DNA from 2 places in the Paenibacillus sp. JNU01 genome. Region 1 is predicted to be linked to the other one. Evidence: predicted binding sites of a transcription regulator. Region 1 holds the regulator's gene; the other holds the start of a gene.
The links. The regulator Rex, encoded in region 1, represses fermentation and respiration genes when NADH is low (regulators of the CRP and FNR family bind a similar motif). The targets are predictions, from matches to a motif close to TTGTGAAATATTTCACAA.
Positions count from the first base shown of each region.

Region 2: a site for Rex is predicted at 1,781-1,798, ahead of NLBNIHML_RS14980 (formate/nitrite transporter family protein). Genes of this name have one in related genera too.

Region 1 is NZ_CP169723.1:1,432,679-1,438,006, forward strand. Features, by position in the region: gene NLBNIHML_RS05975 (DUF5590 domain-containing protein) at 152-682, opposite strand; gene NLBNIHML_RS05980 (amidohydrolase) at 722-2,026, opposite strand; gene NLBNIHML_RS05985 (redox-sensing transcriptional repressor Rex) at 2,013-2,666, opposite strand; gene dinG (ATP-dependent DNA helicase DinG) at 2,886-5,328, opposite strand, start outside.
Region 2 is NZ_CP169723.1:3,443,378-3,448,705, reverse strand. Features, by position in the region: gene NLBNIHML_RS14985 (FAD-dependent oxidoreductase) at 172-1,533, shown strand; gene NLBNIHML_RS14980 (formate/nitrite transporter family protein) at 1,906-2,757, shown strand; gene NLBNIHML_RS14975 (molybdopterin-containing oxidoreductase family protein) at 3,198-5,261, shown strand.

The DNA of each region.
Region 1 (5,328 bases):
CAATTTCGAAGGCGAAAATATGAATAAATTATTAATTTTAACTATTTAAATCAAAACTGTTCACAGGCAACACAAAGAACCGGTTCAGTCGGATATCCGTCTGCCGGTTCTTTCATTTCTACGATTCTCTAGCTAAGTTACTCTATTTGTTCTAGCTGTTCGGGAGTGTGTAAACCAAGTCTACCTGTTCTCCATTGCTAAAACGATAAAACCGATAGTGGTTATGCGTACCGTCTTTATAATACACTTGCCACACATATATTCCATTCACAACTCCGGGCATGATTCGTTTAATCTCACCGGCTGGAACTTCGGAACTAAAGCGATTGCGTATCTGTGCTTCGGACATGCCATTCTGCAGCAGTTCACTGTGTATAGCGTTAGCACCTGTAGCAGGTTGATTATTTGCATCGAATTTAACCCAGACCATAACATCCTGGTTATCCTTGTTTTTGCCGAGCAGGGTCCAGTAGATGTTGTCAGAGCCTTCTTTATCACCCCAGATGTACTTACGCAATTCATCATAAGATGTAATGCCCAGTTGCTCCTGTGCTGCCTGTATGGCGAGCGCTTCTTCCTTACGCTGGTCCTGTGTGACATACACGTAATAACGCTGAAGTCCAAACAGAATCAGAACTAGTGCAAGCAGCGAAATCCATATCCACTTCTTTTTTTTCTTCAAAAGCCGAACTTCCTTTCCCTATGATGCTCCGCAATACAATTAACGAGCAAGCAAACCATCAAATGCCAATTGAGACTCACGCAAAATACGTTCTTCGTCCAGCGTCAGACATTCGCCATGTTTAACCACTTGTTTCCCATCTACCCATACGTGCTCCACATCTTTGGCAGAGGCTGAATAAATCGTATGCGAGATCAGGTCTGTATGTGGGTAGAAGTGTGCCTGTTCAATGTCCAGGGCGATGAAATCAGCCTTCATGCCTACCTGAAGCGCACCGGTATTGTTCAGGAAGATGGATTTAGCACCATATGAAGTTCCGAGTAGTAACGCTTCGCCCGCTGGCACGGCAGTCGGATCACCAGACACACCTTTGTGAATCAATGCAGCCAGTCTCATTTCTTCAAACATATCCAGGTTGTTGTTGCTTGCCGGTCCGTCGGTTCCAAGTGACACGGTAACTCCTGCTTTCAGTAATGCAGGTACCCGCGCAACACCGGAAGCGAGTTTCAGGTTACTTCCCGGGTTATGGGATACAGCCACATCATGGCGGGCCAAAATTTCAATCTCTTCATCATTCAGGTGCACCGCATGTGCTACCAGGGATGGACGGGAGAAAAAGCCCAGTTTCTCCAGATGTGCCACAGGACGCAGTCCATATTCTGTAACGTTCTGCTCCACTTCACGAAGCGTTTCCGACATATGTGTATGCAGAGGAAGGTTAAGATCATTTGCGACCTGTACAAGCTTCTCTATGTAGTCAGGAGGGCATGTATATGGTGCGTGTGGCGAGATTACGGTTGTGATGCGACCATCTGCCTGTCCATTCCACTCACGTGCAAACGCTGCCGACTCCTCCAGCTTCCGCAATTGCTCTTCTTCCGAGCACAGCCCGATTACACCACGTGCAAGTGCTGCTCTAACGCCGGATTGTTCCACAACTTTGGCAACCTGATCCATATGATCATACATGTCCAGGAAAGCTGTAGTTCCGCCTTTCAACATTTCAAGCACGGATAGCGAAGTTCCCCAATATACGTCTTGAGAAGTCATTTTTGCTTCCATCGGCCACATTTTTTCCTGCAACCATACTTGTAACGCAAGATCGTCCCCGTGTCCTCTAAGCAACGACATCGCTGCATGACCATGCGTATTGATCAGACCCGGCAGGAAGAACAATCCTTTTCCATCCACTTTGGTACAATTTTCGTCTCCATCCGGCAATGTCTCACCAATATGCACAATCTTGTCATTCTCGACAACCATGTATCCATGAACCACGTTCCATGTCGTGCCTTCATTAACGGCAAATTTGCCGTTGTGGATTACCCATCTATTTGTTGTCATCTTCCTCGTCGTCCTTTCCAGTCTCCAAGTAATAGGCCAAACTAAGCAGATCCGTTGTAAAGTCAGCATGGTGAATGCGGATATGTGGCGGTGTTTTTAGAATAGTTGGTGCAAAATTAAGAATCGCTTCGATTCCCGACTCAATAAGTTGATCGGCTACATTTTGAGCTTCCGTATCCGGAACTGTAATAATTCCGATGCGGATGTTATCTGTCTTAACCGCTTCCGTTAATTCATTCATTGGTTTTACCGTCAAACTGTTGATTTGACTACCAATCTTCGGTCCATATGCATCGAATACAGCAACAATCTTCATGTTGTCTTTCAGATATGCGTTGTAGTTGGACAAGGCCTGTCCCAGGTTACCAGCACCTACCAAAGCTACATTAATTTGCTGATCAATTTTGAGAATGTGACGAATTTTCTCGATCAAATAGGATACATCATACCCGATCCCTTTTCGACCAAAATCACCGAAGTAAGCCAGGTCTTTTCGAATTTGGGCCGGATTCAGATCCAGCCTCTGTCCAAGCTCTTGAGAAGAAACAGTAGCCACCTCACGCTGATGCAACTCGTTCAAATAGCGCAAGTATACAGGCAGACGTCGTACCACCGCTTCCGAAATTTTATCCGATTTCATTCTTGCTCCCCCTTACCAATGCCACGATAAAATAATAGATGAAAAGATGAGCATTCTGTATAAACTCAAAGATAGACGTGACATTTTATACAGAATGCTCTTTGTAATTTAGGTTATAAGTTCTTACGTGCAACTGCTTTAATCGGATACGGAAATATCTAATAAAGTTTAACGCCAAACGATAGTGTCATGCAATGATATAACGAACAAAGTTAACCATTATTCTTGTTCATTAAGAGGTTTTTCTAACCACTCGGTAATTCGGGGAACCATCTGCTCCGTGAGCATATGCTCCATTTTGGGACCAGGTAATGAATATAAAAAGAATTTGCCATAGTACGCTTCGATCACACGTGTATCATAAACAATGACAATACCTCTGTCCTTCGCTGTTCGCACCAATCGGCCAAATCCTTGCTTGAAACGAATGACCGCTTGCGGCACAGACAGTTTCATGAATGGATTTTTCTTTTGCTCCTGGAGCAATTCACTCTTGGCTTCAACCAACGGATGATTCGGCGGCTGGAAAGGCAGACGCACAATAGCGAGACAGGTCAGTGCTTCTCCCGGGATATCTACACCCTCCCAGAAGCTGCTTGTGCCCAAGAGTACCGTAGCTTTGGCATCCTGGAACCTGCGAGTCAACTTGGAGCGGCTTCCACTATCCACACCTTGACCCAACAACGAGATGTCGTTACCAGACAGTGCCTCCTTCAGCGGATCATAGACCTGTCGCAGCATCTTGTATGAAGTAAACAGAACCATCATGCGTCCACGCGTGGCAATTGCGGTCTCTGCGAGTGATTGCACCAGCATATTAACAAAGTGCGCATCACCCACACTGCCTTTCACACTTGGGAAATCACGCGGAATCACTAGAAGTGCCTGATCACGATAATTAAAAGGTGATGGCAGCATCGACGTTAAAAGCCGATTATTCTCAGAGGCTTCCTGTAAGCCAAGCTGCTCAATCATGAACTGGAATGACTTATCTACAGAGAGCGTAGCCGATGTAAGCACAACACTTTTCTTTTTATCAAAGAACAAATCCTTCAGTTGTGCACTGACATCGACAGGTACGGCGTACAGTTGAAGAGATTTACTGCGGAACTGACCGCTGGCTTCCATCCAGTACACCGTTTTGGCATCATCCATACGCATGAAGAATCGCAGATTCTCCTTCAATGTGGTCAGATCTTTCAGCAGTCCTGTAATGTCCGTAATCAGACTATCCGATTGATAATCATCCTGATCCTCTTTCACCTCAAGCAGCAATTTGTCCCCTTTGCGAACCAAATCGCCCAGAGTCACATAGATCTGGTTCTCCAGATCCTGCAACTCCTGCCATTTCGCAGGTTTCTGAGATGCCTTCAGGCGCAGGGAAAATTGCCCTGTCTCTCCCGGTGAAGCATCACTTCGTTCAGGCAAAAGACCGAACAGGGCATCGCTCATACGATCCCACAGTTCCTTAACCTCAACAGCTAGCGGGAACATCTGATCTACCATGGAGCCCCATTGCACCGAATTTTCATGCCCGGATAACTGCGAACGAAGCATAGGCAATTGTCCATTACGACTGTCTTTGAACAGACGGGTCAGGGTATGAACCAACGTGAAATATTTCATATGCATTCCAAGATGTTTACCCGCTACATCTTCCAGATGATGGGCCTCATCGATCACAAGACTCTCATAGGCTGGCAACAACTGATGTGCTGCTTTGACATCCGTAAACAATTTGGAGTGATTGGTTATTACGATATCAGACAACCCGGCCTCATGTTTGGCGCGATGATAGAAACATTTGCGGAACCATGGGCAGGATCTTCCCAGACAGGACTCGGATTCGCTCTGTACCGTCTCCCAGAAGTCGCCTCCGCGTCCGCTAAGGTTAAGCTCCTCATCATCTCCAGTTTCAGTCTGTGTGAGCCACACGATCATCTGAGCGGCTGTGAAATAATCCTCTTTGGGAGTGGCGAATTCACGTTTATTGATTTTGTGTTCAAATTTGCGCAGGCACAGGTAATGTCCACGTCCTTTGAAGACAGCAGCCTTAAACGGAAACGGAACCACTTGGGTCAGCATCGGAATATCTCGCTCTCTCAATTGCTCCTGCAAATTGATCGTATGCGTGCTGACCATGACTTTCTGTTCTTGTTTCACACTTTCGTATATCGCTGGCAGCAGATAACCCAGAGATTTACCGGTACCTGTTCCAGCTTCGATCAAGAGATGTTTCTCTTCATCCAGGGCTTGCCTTACACTGCTGAACATCTGGGTCTGGGCTTCACGCTCTTCGTAATGATCCAGCGTATCCTTCAGGTTCTCCCGAACCTGGTCCATAAACTGTTCGAAGCTTACACCATCGAGGGGGTTACCTTCCCGCTCATCACGTGGTGCACCAATATCGGTCCAATCACTTACATTAAGAGCAAGCTGCCGATAATAGGTATGTCCGTCCAGATCCTGAATCGGCTCTGCTTCCTTCTCACTGCGCATCCCGTCCAAGAACCAACCCAAGTCACTGTCTTCTGGTGCGAACAGGTCACTGAGCCGTTGAATCGTTATGAGCGGTAATTCCTTTAACTCATCCAGACACTTGAGCAGCACATAGGCTGTCGCCAGTGCGTCACTGTCGGCCTGGTGAGGGCGATCATGTTGA
Region 2 (5,328 bases), 2.0 Mb from region 1:
CCTTCGACAATTTTTTTGTTTAACCTATTGCAATGTGAAAAAGATCACATTATAATAAGTGTATAAAGTGAAATAAATCACATACACAGTCTCGAACAGGAAGTGAAATATTTCACAACCATAATAACGTTATATTCAAACTCATTTATATATTTCGAGGAGGAACTTTTAATGAAAATCGCAGTTATCGGATGTACACATGCAGGGACCGCAGCCATCGTAAATACCGCCAAATTGTACCCGGATGCTACCATCACCGTGTATGAGCGCAATGACAACATCTCCTTCCTATCTTGTGGCATTGCGCTCTACGTAGGTGGGGTTGTGAAAGATCCTGACGGCTTGTTTTATTCTTCGCCTAATCAGTTGGCAGAGCTTGGTGTTGAAACCAAGATGCTTCATGAAGTTACAGCAGTTGATGCCAAAGGCCATACCCTTCAGGCTAAAAACCTGCAAACCGGGGAAGAATTTGAAGATACGTTTGACAAACTGATCGTGACCACTGGTTCATGGCCTGTCGTTCCGAAGCTTGAAGGCATTGAGATGGACAACATTTTACTTTGCAAAAACTACAATCATTCCAACACAATTATTGAAAAAGCCAAAGATGCCAAACGTGTTACCGTTGTAGGTGCCGGATATATCGGCGTTGAATTGGTGGAAGCTTTCCAGATGAATGGCAAGGAAGTTACCCTGATCGACAGTGTGGACCGGATTTTGAACAAATACCTGGATCCTGAGTTCACAGATGCAATTGAAGATACGCTGACTGGGCGTGGCATCAAGCTCGCTCTTGGTCAAACGGTACAGAAGTTTACTGGAGAGAATGGCAAAGTGACCAAGGTGATTACGTCCAAAGGAGAGTTCGAAACCGATCTGGTTATTCTCTGCATTGGTTTCCGTCCAAATACCGAGCTGCTCAAAGGCCAAGTGGATATGCTGCCAAACGGCGCAATCATCGTGGATAAATATATGCAAACGAGTCAAAAAGACGTCTTCGCTGCGGGTGACAGCTGTGCTATTCATTACAACCCGACAGGCAAAGCATCTTACATTCCACTGGCAACCAACGCCGTGCGGATGGGTACACTTGTAGCTCGTAACCTGGTTCGTCCTACGACACCGTATATGGGTACACAAGGAACATCGGGTATCAAAATATATGAGCAAAATATTGCTGGTACGGGGATGACGGAAACGTCTGCTGCTGACGAAGGTCTGATTGTGGAGTCGGTAGTACTGGAAGACAGCTATCGTCCGGAGTTCATGCCAACGGCGGAGAAACTGTTGCTCAAAGTGGTATATGAGCAGGCTACTCGTCGGATCGTTGGAGCACAGGTGATGTCCCAGGTTGATCTGACCCAATCGATTAATACGATCTCGGTCTGCATCCAAAACAATATGACCGTAGATGAGCTGGCCTTCATCGACTTCTTCTTCCAGCCACACTACAACAAACCGTGGAACTTCCTGAACACGGCGGGTCTGCAAGCACTGCCACCGGTAGAAGTAAAAGCACCAGCAATGGTGTAAGGAAGCAGAATCCATGCTAAGCAGTGAGCATGACAGACGACATACGAGGATAAGTCAGGGTTGTCCGAAAATGCGACATGTACAATAACTGCCGAGCTTACGAAGCAAGGCAGACGATCATAAAGGAAAAGGAAGACTGGCGAGTATATCGTCAGTCTTTTTTGTGATTTTTTTAAAAAATAGACCTTAATATACTCTTGCTGTCATAACTTCGAAGACGATCTTAAAAGCATATTTTTAAATTACATTGTGATAATTTGCACAAAGTTTCGTGCTAGACCCATATACAATTGAGATATGGCATTCAACGTATCAACAAAGAAGTTCAGGTGTTTTATTCCACGAAGAACAATGAAGGAGAGGATGAATGATATGGCAGCAAAAACACCTCTTGAGGTTGCACAATATACGGCGCAAACAGGCATGAAGAAGGCTCAAAATCCGGTGTCTTCTGTACTGGTGCTTAGTTTTCTGGCAGGTGCTTTTATTGCGCTGGGTTTTCTACTGGATATTCGGGTGATTGCATCTGCGCCGGCAGAGTGGGGAAGCTTGGTTAATCTGATCGGTGCGGCGGTGTTCCCGGTTGGATTGATGCTAGTACTCATAGGTGGTGGAGAGCTGCTGACAGGTAACATGATGGCTGTTCCGCTCGCGACGATTGCTCGAAAGTTATCCGTAGGTAGCATGTTGAAAAATCTAACATTAGTGACGATTGGTAACTTTGTTGGAGCTTTGTTTGTCGCGTACGCGTTTGGACATGTGCTTGGTCTGACTGGAGAGGGTGTATATCTGGCTAAAGTGGTGGATATGGCTGGTCACAAGTTGCATGACGGATTCCTGCAGGCTTTTATCTCCGGCATTGGCTGTAACTGGCTGGTCGCGTTGGCTGTGTGGCTATCTTATGCATCGGATACGATGAGTGGCAAGGTACTGGGCATTTGGTTTCCAACGATGGCGTTTGTGGCCATTGGATTCCAGCACGTTGTGGCTAATATGTTCCTTATCCCTGCGGCAATCTTTGAAGGGCATTATTCGTGGGGCCAATATGTAATGAATTTCATTCCGGTATGGCTTGGGAATCTGACTGGAGGTGCTCTGTTTGTAGCTGCAGCCTATTGGGTGGTGTACCTGCGCCAAGCTGAGCCTAAAGTGAAACCAGAGGTAGCGACGTCAATTGAACCTGTGGAGACGGAGGCTAGAGTGATGTTGAGCAAGCAGGCGTAGCGGAATAACATTACAATGCACGACCCGAAACTTGTGCTTCATATCACTTAGAAGTGAAGAGGATTCTGATCTTGCTCCGTTTCATGGCGAAGATGCTGTGAAGGAGCAGGTCGGAGTCTTTTTTGTGGTGTTTTTGTTCGATTTTAACGCAAAATAAATTCGCCATGAAAAGGTTCGGGGGAACGAAACCTGTTCATGGCGAATTTCGGGAGTGGTCCATGATATGGCATGAGGAGAAAGTGGGGAAACACTAGCCTAATGCCTTGTTTTTAATTTACCCCTGAATTCTGAAGTTGAATCAATTGGCATAACATTTTTTTTAAAATATTTTGAAGCCGCTATAGCGGTGAATATGAAGCAAAAAAATACTGCTCTCTTTACGTGATAACCTCGAAGAAGATATGATATAGGGATAGCTTTTGAAGAGGGGGAGCCATACGATGATCGATCAGGAGAATGGGGTATTTGCAGCGGTATGCCCGCTCGATTGTCCAGACACTTGTGGTCTGTTACTACATAAAGAGAACGGTAAAATTGTGAAGGTGGCAGGCAATCCGGACCATCCGATAACCAAGGGTGCCATTTGTAATAAAGTTAGAAATATGACGGAGCGGGTATATCACCCCGAGCGTCTGCAATATCCGATGAGACGTGTTGGAGCCAAGGGTGAAGGCAAGTTCGAACGAATCAGTTGGGATGAAGCAATCAGGGAGATTACGACCAAGTTCACTGCATTGTCCGAGACCTACGGATCGGAAAGCATCCTGCCCTACAGCTTCTACGGTAACATGGGCATTCTCGGCGTAGACGGCATGGATCGACGGTTCTTCAATGCACTAGGTGCAAGTGTGCTAGAGCAGACGATCTGTAATGCGGCCGGAAATACGGGCTGGAAATATACGATGGGCGCTAACCATGGAACGGTCCCGGAAGATACGGAGCATGCGGATCTTATTCTGGTGTGGGGCGGCAATATCGTCAGTACAAATATGCACCAGGTCGTTTTGGCGGAGAAAGCCCGCAAGAAGGGCGCCCAGATCGTCGTAATCGACGTTCATCGCAATCGTACCGCTCAATGGGGCGACTGGTTTATTCCGCTGTACCCGGGCACGGACAGTGCACTGGCGCTGGGCCTGATGCATGTGTTGTTCGAACGAGGACTGACGGATGAAGCATTTATGCAAAAGTATACAGTGGGACATGAGGCACTGCGTGCTCATGTCCGCAGCTACACACCTGAACGCGTTGCGCGCATTACTGGTGTGCCGGAGGAGACCATTGTGAAGCTGGCCGAAATGTATGGTAACGCACAGGCAGCCCATATTCACATCGGCAATGGCCTCCAGCACCATGATAATGGGGGTATGAATGTGCGTAGCGTAGCTTGTCTGCCTGCCATTACAGGGCAATGGCTGAAGCAAGGCGGCGGTGCCGTGCGTACCAACAGCTACGCGAGCACGAATAGCGACGCGCTGGAACGTCCGGAACTGCGGCAGAATCCGGAGCCGCGAGTGGTGAACATGAACCGGATTGGTGAAGCGCTGCTGGAAGCGGAGCAGCCGATCCGGGCCATGATGGTCTACTGCAGCAACCCACTGGTGGTGGCACCGGATACGGAACGAGTGGAACGAGGTTTTGCAAGGGAAGATCTGTTCACGGTTGTGCATGATCTGTTCATGACGGATACGGCAAAATATGCAGATATCTTGTTGCCGGCCACCTCTTCATTTGAAGCGACGGATCTGTATGCCTCCTATTGGCATCAGTATGTTCATCTGCAAGAGCCGGTGATTGCACCGATTGGAGAGAGCAAGAGCAATGTGGAACTGTTTTCTCTGCTTGGGCAGGCCATGGGGTACGATCCCGCAATCTTCGGAGAAACGCCGGAACAGATGATTGAGGACGCACTTCAGGGCACAGGCAACCCCTACATGAATGGAGTCACGTTGGAGGGACTGAAGGAACATCGATTCATGAAGCTGGATATGACGCCACATGCTGCATTTCTGGATCAGCTGCCCACGCCTTCAGGCAAAATTGAATTGTACTCAGAGACGATGGAACAGCGAGGGTTTCCGCCGCTCCCTACCTATAGCGCTCTGATTGAAGGATATGATGGGGAGAATCCGGCTGGACCTGCCGATACGTATCCGCTGATGTTCCTCTCGCCGCCGAACCATAATTTCCTGAACTCCACCTTTGGCAATTCAGCCAAACACCAGCGTTTGGAAAAGATGCCTCTATTGCAAATGCACCCTGAGGATGCTAACCGCAGAAACGTGGAGGATGGAGATGCAGTGATCGTATGGAATGATCGTGGGCGTATCGAACTTACCGCCAAAGTAAGTGAAGCCATGCTGCCAGGAACCGTCATCAGCCAAGGCTTATGGTGGGATGGTGAAGGCAAGAAGCAACGGGCGAATTCGCTGACGTCCAATCGATTGTCGGACATGGGTAACGGGGCTACATTCTTCTCGGCCACTGTCGAAGTGAAGCGTCAATGAGTGTGCTTGCAGCGTGATTTTTTTGAGGTAAGATGAACAAAGAACAGAATGTAGCAGGATATAAAGA